Amorphoplanes digitatis: one gene and its partner. The protein of the gene in region 1 binds, or shares a complex with, the protein of each later gene. Links are inferred from orthologs where the notes say so. Each region holds a gene or a part of one and is shown on either strand. Other genes may lie near its edges.

Evidence for each region.
Region 2: the proteins of mfd (region 1) and uvrA are in contact, whole or in part, in a crystal structure (PDB 4DFC), measured with the Escherichia coli proteins. The link is inferred for Amorphoplanes digitatis from one-to-one orthologs.

What each region holds. Positions count from the first base shown.
Region 1 is NZ_JACHNH010000001.1:7,877,609-7,882,026, reverse strand. The notes cover bases 196-4,389. They hold mfd (transcription-repair coupling factor), read left to right. Parts: upstream 196-568; coding sequence 569-4,189; downstream 4,190-4,389. Other genes in these bases: BJ971_RS34740 (hypothetical protein), read left to right, coding at 4,241-4,389; BJ971_RS34750 (hydrogenase maturation protein), read right to left, coding at 196-377. In the rest of the region: more of BJ971_RS34750, read right to left, coding at 1-195; more of BJ971_RS34740, read left to right, coding at 4,390-4,418. UniProt on the Escherichia coli protein: Couples transcription and DNA repair by recognizing RNA polymerase (RNAP) stalled at DNA lesions. Mediates ATP-dependent release of RNAP and its truncated transcript from the DNA, and recruitment of nucleotide excision repair machinery to the damaged site.
Region 2 is NZ_JACHNH010000001.1:6,760,048-6,763,742, reverse strand. The notes cover bases 33-3,503. They hold uvrA (excinuclease ABC subunit UvrA), read left to right. Parts: upstream 33-342; coding sequence 343-3,303; downstream 3,304-3,503. Other genes in these bases: BJ971_RS29530 (hypothetical protein), read left to right, coding at 33-232. In the rest of the region: more of BJ971_RS29530, read left to right, coding at 1-32; BJ971_RS29520 (Rieske (2Fe-2S) protein), read left to right, coding at 3,513-3,695. UniProt on the Escherichia coli protein: The UvrABC repair system catalyzes the recognition and processing of DNA lesions. UvrA is an ATPase and a DNA-binding protein. A damage recognition complex composed of 2 UvrA and 2 UvrB subunits scans DNA for abnormalities.

The DNA of each region.
Region 1 (4,418 bases):
GGCGCCGCGAGCGGCATCGGGAACGTGCGGGAGGCCCAGACCGGTCCGGCGTCCATCTCCTCGACCGCCTGCAGGGCGGTGACGCCCCAGGCGGGTGCGCCGTCGGCGATGGCCCAGTCCAGCGACGACGGTCCGCGGTCGCCGACCGGACCGGGGTGGATGATCACCGTGCGATGGTGCTGCCAGACGGCGGTGGGCACCCGGTCACGCAGGTACGGGCAGATGATCAGTTCGGGCTGCGCGGCCTGTACGCCGTCGACGATGTCCTGCGGTCCCGTGGCGAACAGGACCCCGACGTCGTGGCCCGCCTCCCGCAGCGCGCACCAGACCCGCTGACTCAGACCGTTGAACGCCGAAACGAGCAACAGAACCCGCACATTGCCTCCCCAGACAATTCCCCCCATGGCGAACGGCAGCTTCCGCTACCTGTGCGATGCCATGTCGGACATGCGGTCCGATAACGGTCCGTCGTGCCGATGTTCCCGGCAGGCGGACTAAGCTTGGGGGCATACCCCCCGTCCAACTGGCGCCGGGGGTTTTCGATGTGCCTTCCCGGGGGTCTTTTTCCATGCAACTCAGTGGCCTGATCCCGGCCGCCCTGCGTGACCGCGGGCTGGCCCGGGCCCGCGACCTCGCCCACAAGGGCGGCGCCGACTCCGACGCGCTCGACCTCACCGCCCCCGCCTCGCTGCGCCCGTTCGTCGTGGCCGCCGTCGCCGGACCGGCAGAGACGGGCGGCGCCGGCCGCCCCGTGCTCGCCGTGACCGCGACCAGCCGCGAGGCCGACGACCTCGCCGAGGCGCTCGGCGCCCTGATCCCGCCCGGCCAGGTCGCCGTCTTCCCGTCCTGGGAGACGCTGCCGCACGAGCGGCTCTCGCCGCGCTCCGACACCGTCGGGCGCCGGCTGGCCGTGCTGCGCCGCCTCGCACACCCCGGCGCCTCCGGCGACGAGCCGGTGCAGGTCGTCGTCGCGCCGGTCCGCAGTCTGTTGCAGCCGCAGCTCAAAGGCCTCGGCGACCTCGAGCCGGTTGAGCTGACCCCCGGCGGCGACGCCGAGCTGGAGGGCGTCGCCCGGCGCCTGACCGACATGGCGTACGCGCGGGTCGACCTGGTCACCAAGCGCGGCGAGTTCGCCGTGCGCGGCGGCATCCTCGACATCTTCCCGCCCACCGACGAGCACCCGTCCCGGGTCGAGTTCTGGGGCGACGAGGTGGAGGAGATCCGCACCTTCGCCGTCGCCGACCAGCGCACCATCGACGCGGTCGAGCGGCTCTGGGCGCCGCCGTGCCGCGAGCTGCTGCTGACACCGGCCGTCCGGGCCCGGGCCGCCGAGCTGGCCGAGCAGCACCCCGAGATCGGGGAGATCCTCGACAAGCTGGCCGAGGGCATCCCGGTCGAGGGCATGGAGTCGCTGGCGCCGGCGCTGATGCAGGGCACCGACTCCATGGAGCTGCTGATCGACTGCATGCCGCGCGGCACACACGTGCTGCTCTGCGACCCCGAGCGGATCCGCACCCGGGCGCACGACCTGACCCGTACCTCGGACGAGTTCCTTGAGGCGAGCTGGGCCGCGGCCGCCGTCGGGGGCGAGGCGCCGATCGACGTCGGCGCCGCCGCCTTCCGGACCCTCGGGGACGTGCGCGCCCACGCGGCGGTCCTGCACCAGTCATGGTGGACGGTCTCGCCGTTCGGGCTGGCCGAGGCCGAGGCCGCGGAGTCCGAGACGCCCTGGCTGGAGACGCCGGCCGTCGACGTGGCTCCCGACTCCGGCGACGCCATCGCCCTGCCCGCCCAGCCGGTGCCGCTCTACCACGGCGACACCGCGCGGCTCACCGCCGACCTGCGGCGCTGGGCCGCCGATCAGTGGGCGATCGCGCTGGTCTTCGAGGGGCACGGCACCGCGCAGCGCGCCACCGAGCTGCTGCGCGACGCCGGCCTCGGCGTCACCCCGGTCGACTCCATCACGGACCGCATCGAGCCCGGCCAGCTGCTCGTCACCTGCGGCGGGCTCAACCACGGCTTCGTCGACGAGGGCTCGCGGCTCGCCGTCATCACCGGCAACGACATCACCGGCGGGCGCGGGGCGTCCACCAAGGACATGCGCAGGATGCCGAGCCGGCGGCGCAACACGATCGACCCGCTGGAGCTGAAGCCGGGCGACTTCGTCGTGCACGAGCAGCACGGCATCGGCCGTTACGTGGAACTGGTGCAGCGCACGGTCAACGGCGCCGAGCGCGAGTACATGGTGATCGAGTACGCGGCCTCCAAGCGCGGCCAGCCCGGCGACCGGCTCTTCGTGCCGACCGACCAGCTCGACCAGCTCTCCCGCTACGTCGGCGGCGAGTCGCCGACGCTGCACAAGATGGGCGGCTCCGACTGGCAGAAGAGCAAGGCCCGGGCGCGCAAGGCCGTCCGCGAGATCGCGGCACAGCTCATCCAGCTGTACGCGGCCCGGCAGGCCTCCAAGGGCCACGCGTTCGGCCCGGACACCCCGTGGCAGCGCGAGCTGGAGGACGCGTTCCCGTACACGGAGACGCCCGACCAGATGGCCGCCATCATCGAGGTCAAGCAGGACATGGAGCTGGCCGTCCCGATGGACCGGCTGATCTGCGGCGACGTCGGCTACGGCAAGACCGAGATCGCGGTCCGGGCGGCGTTCAAGGCGGTGCAGGACGGCAAGCAGGTCGCCATCCTGGTGCCGACGACGCTGCTCGCGCAGCAGCACTTCAACACGTTCGCCGAGCGGATGAGCCAGTTCCCGGTGACGATCAAGCAGCTCTCCCGCTTCCAGACGCCCAAGGAGGCCGCGCAGACGCTCGAGGAGGCGGCCAGCGGTGCCGCCGACATCGTCATCGGCACGCACCGGCTGCTGGCCGCGGCGACCCGCTTCAAGAACCTCGGCATGGTCATCGTCGACGAGGAGCAGCGCTTCGGCGTCGAGCACAAGGAGCAGCTCAAGACCCTGCGGGCCTCCGTGGACGTGCTGACCATGTCGGCTACGCCGATCCCGCGGACGCTGGAGATGGCGATCACCGGCATCCGGGAGATGTCGACGATCGCCACACCGCCCGAGGAGCGGCACCCGGTGCTGACGTTCGTCGGCGCGTACGACGACAAGCAGGTCGCCGCGGCCATCCACCGTGAGCTGCTCCGCGACGGCCAGGTCTTCTTCCTGCACAACCGGGTCGAGTCGATCGACAAGGCGGCCCGGCGGCTGCGCGAGCTGGTGCCCGAGGCCCGGGTCGCGGTCGCGCACGGGCAGATGGGCGAGGAGGCGCTCGAGAAGGTGATGGTCGGCTTCTGGGAGAAGGAGTTCGACGTCCTGGTCTGCACGACCATCGTGGAGTCCGGCATCGACATCCCGAACGCCAACACCCTCATCGTCGAGCGCGCCGACCTGCTCGGCCTCTCCCAGCTGCACCAGATCCGCGGCCGGGTCGGCCGCGGCCGCGAGCGGGCGTACGCGTACTTCCTCTACCCGCGCGAGAAGCCGCTGACCGAGACGGCACACGAGCGGCTCGCCACCATCGCCCAGCACACCGAGCTCGGCGCGGGCATGTACGTGGCCATGAAGGACCTGGAGATCCGCGGCGCCGGCAACCTGCTCGGCGGCGAGCAGTCCGGCCACATCGAGGGCGTCGGCTTCGACCTGTACGTGCGGATGGTCGGCGAGGCGGTCAGCGCCTTCAAGGGCGACCGGCCCGAGGAGGAGCCGGAGGTCAAGGTCGACCTGCCGATCGACGCGCACCTGCCGACCGAGTACATCGCGGTGGAGCGGCTGCGCCTGGAGATGTACCGCAAGCTCGCCGAGGCCCGCGACAACGCCCGCCTCGACGAGGTGGTCGCCGAGATGACGGACCGCTACGGCGAGCCGCCGGCGCAGGTCGCCAACCTGATCGCGGTGGCGCGGTTCCGCCTGATCGCCCGCGCGTACGGCCTGACCGACGTCTCCGTGCAGGGCCGCCACCTGCGGTTCTCGCCGCTGCCGCTGCCGGACTCGAAGCAGATGCGGCTCAAGCGCTACCACCCGGACTCGGTGTACAAGCAGGCCAACGACCAGGTCAGCGTGCCGCGCCCGAGCACCCGCCGGGTGGGCGGCGAACCCCTGCGCGACCAGGCGTTGTTGCAGTGGTGTGGCCAGCTGCTCTCCGATGTGCTCGGCGAGGTCCCGGCCCCGGTGCGCGGGTGACCGGAATTTCCGGGGGCGAGCGGTACCGGGCATACGGGACGTGAGAGAGTCATGACCATGCAGCGTGCCCGCCGACTCGCATCCACCGCCGTCGCCGCAGCCCTGGTCGTGGGCGGCCTGTCCGCCTGCCAGGCCGAGCCCGACGTGGCCGCCTATGTCGGCAGCCTCGGCACGATCATGGCGGACGAGGTCGCGCGGGTGTACGACCAGGCGGAGCAGGACCTGACCG
Region 2 (3,695 bases), 1.1 Mb from region 1 along the record:
GTTGCGCATCGCGGGGGCGTACGGTCGGATGCCGGTGCTCACGGACGCCGACCGGCGGGACGCGATCACCGACCTGACCTACTGGCGGGCCGCGGTCGTGGTGCTGGTTCCCGGCACCCCGAACCACGACCTGCTGAAATCGGTGGTGAGCGGGCTGCTCGGCAGCGCGCCGCGTGAGGTCGGCGGCGTGCTGTTGTGGGACGTCCGGAGCCTGGTACCCCCGTCCGAGTGACGGGAATTCTCGCTCACCGCGCGGCGCTGTACCTCGGCGCCGGGAAACTTGTCGTACCCCGCGGCTAGGGTGGCGGCGCCCATCGTCTTGACGTAACGGAGTGGCTGGCTGTGGCCGACCGACTGATCATCCGCGGCGCGCGGGAGCACAATCTGCGCGACGTCAACCTCGACCTGCCCCGCGACGCGATGATCGTGTTCACCGGTCTCAGCGGCTCGGGGAAGTCCAGCCTGGCGTTCGACACGATCTTCGCCGAGGGGCAGCGCCGCTACGTGGAGTCGCTGTCGTCCTACGCCCGGCAGTTCCTCGGGCAGATGGACAAGCCCGACGTCGACTTCATCGAGGGCCTGTCCCCGGCCGTCTCCATCGATCAGAAATCGACGTCGCGCAACCCGCGCTCCACCGTCGGCACGATCACCGAGGTCTACGACTACCTGCGGCTGCTCTTCGCGCGTACGGGAACACCGCACTGCCCGGCCTGCGGCGAGCGGATCAGCCGGCAGTCGCCGCAGCAGATCGTCGACCGGGTCCTGGCGATGGAGGAGGGGACCAGGTTCATGGTGCTGGCCCCGGTGATCCGGGGCCGCAAGGGCGAATACGTCGACCTCTTCGCCGAGTTGCAGTCCAAGGGCTACGCCCGCGCCCGCGTCGACGGCGTGGTGCACCCGCTGACCGAGCCGCCCAAGCTCAAGAAGCAGGAGAAGCACACCATCGAGGTGGTCGTCGACCGGCTCAGCGTCAAGGCGAGCAGCAAGCAGCGCCTGACCGACTCCGTCGAGGCGACCCTGGCGCTGTCCGGCGGCATCGTGCTGCTCGACTTCGTGGACCTGCCGGAGGACGACCCGCACCGCGAGCGCCGCTTCTCCGAGCACCTGGCCTGCCCCAACGACCACCCCCTGGCGATCGAGGACCTCGAGCCGCGGGTCTTCTCCTTCAACGCGCCCTACGGCGCCTGCCCGGACTGCACCGGCCTGGGCACCAAGAAGGAGGTCGACCCGGAGCTGATCGTCCCGGACGACGAGCGCAGCCTGCGCGAGGGCGCGATCCAGCCCTGGTCCGGCGGCACCACCCTCGAATACTTCCTGCGCCTGCTCGAGGCCCTGGCCGAGGCCGAGAAATTCAGCATCGACACACCGTGGCGGCAGCTGCCGAGCCGGGCGCAGAAGACGATCCTGTACGGCTCCGAGGACCAGGTGCACGTCCGCTACCGCAACAAGTACGGCCGTGAGCGCTCCTACTACACCGGCTTCGAGGGCGTGGTGCAGTGGATCGAGCGCCGGCACGGCGACACCGAGAGCGACTGGTCGCGCGACAAGTACGAGGGCTACATGCGCGACATCCCGTGCCCGGGCTGCGGCGGCGCCCGGCTCAAGCCCGAGGTCCTCGCGGTCACCATCGCCGGCAAGAGCATCGCCGAGATCTGCAACCTGTCCGTCGGCGAGTGCGCCGAGCTGCTGGCGACGATCGAGCTGACCGACCGCGAGAAGATGATCGCCGAGCGGGTCCTCAAGGAGATCAACGCGCGGCTGCGGTTCCTGGTCGACGTCGGCCTGGACTACCTGTCCCTCGACCGCGGCGCCGGCACGCTGTCCGGCGGCGAGGCACAGCGCATCCGGCTCGCCACGCAGATCGGCTCCGGCCTGGTCGGCGTCCTCTACGTGCTCGACGAGCCGTCGATCGGCCTGCACCAGCGCGACAACCACCGGCTGATCGAGACGCTGGTCCGGCTCAAGAAGCTCGGCAACACCCTGATCGTGGTCGAGCACGACGAGGACACCATCCGCACGGCGGACTGGATCGTCGACATCGGCCCCGGCGCCGGCGAGCACGGCGGCCGGATCGTGCACAGCGGCTCGGTGAAGGGCCTGCTGGCCAACCGGGAGTCGCCGACCGGCGCGTACCTGTCGGGCCGCAAGAAGATCCCGACGCCGGCCACCCGGCGCCCGCAGGTGCCGGGCCGGGAACTGGTCGTGCAGGGCGCGCGGGAGCACAACCTGCGCGACATCACCGTCGGCTTCCCGCTGGGGCAGTTCATCGCGGTGACCGGGGTGAGCGGCTCGGGCAAGTCGACGCTTGTCAACGACATCCTCTACACGGTCCTGGCCAACCAGATCAACGGCGCCCGGATGGTGCCCGGACGGCACACCCGCATCACCGGCCTCGAGGGCGTCGACAAGGTCGTCGGCGTGGACCAGTCGCCGATCGGGCGTACCCCGCGGTCGAACCCGGCGACCTACACGGGCGTCTTCGACAACGTCCGCAAGCTGTTCGCCGAGACCACCGAGGCGAAGGTCCGCGGCTACGGCCCCGGACGGTTCTCGTTCAACGTCAAGGGCGGCCGCTGCGAGAACTGCACCGGCGACGGCACGATCAAGATCGAGATGAACTTCCTGCCGGACGTGTACGTCCCGTGCGAGGTCTGCAAGGGCGCCCGCTACAACCGCGAGACGCTCGAGGTGCACTACAAGGGCAAGACGGTCTCCGAGGTACTGGAGATGCCGATCGAGGAGGCCGCCGCGTTCTTCGAGGCGATCCCCGCGATCCACCGGCACCTGCGGACCCTCGTCGACGTCGGCCTGGGCTACGTGCGGCTGGGCCAGCCGGCGCCGACGCTCTCCGGCGGCGAGGCGCAGCGCGTCAAGCTCGCCTCCGAGCTGCAGAAGCGCTCGACCGGCCGGACGGTCTACGTGCTCGACGAGCCGACGACCGGCCTGCACTTCGAGGACATCCGCAAGCTCCTGATCGTCCTGAACGGCCTGGTCGACAAGGGCAACACGGTCATCACGATCGAGCACAACCTGGACGTCATCAAGAACGCCGACTGGCTCATCGACATGGGCCCCGAGGGCGGCAACAAGGGCGGACTGGTGCTGGCCACCGGCACGCCGGAGGAGCTGGCCGAGGTGCCGGGCAGCCACACCGGGCAGTTCCTGCGCCCGATGCTCGGCCTGACCGGCGAGCCGGCCGGCGCCGACGCCGCGCTGGCCCGCGCCGCCAAGGCCAACGGCGCCACCAAGGCGGCGGCGAAGCCGCGCACGACCCGCACCCGGGCCCGGGCCGCCGCCGTCTGACGTTCAGGTAACACACAGCTACGACGCGGTGTCCGCCCCCGGCTGTGGGGGTGGACACATGCGCACGCCTGGAAGCATGGCGAAAACACAGGAACCGGGCCCATAATTTCCCCCGCGTTCATGAACCACTGCGGTGGCGAGAGCGTACTTACAAGCAACGCCGCGTGACTCGAGCGCGCGGATCAGGGGTAACGAAGGGTTCGGATCATATGACTGACGTGCAGACGGGACCTGCAGCCGAGACCGCGGCTGACCAGCCTGCCCGTACGGGAGTCGTCGCGACGCGCCGCGTCGTGCTGGCCGGCGCCGGCGCGCTCGGCGCCGGGTGCCTGCTGACGGCCTGCGGTACGGGCACGACCGGCAGCGGCAGCAACGGCGCCAACGGCGGCGAC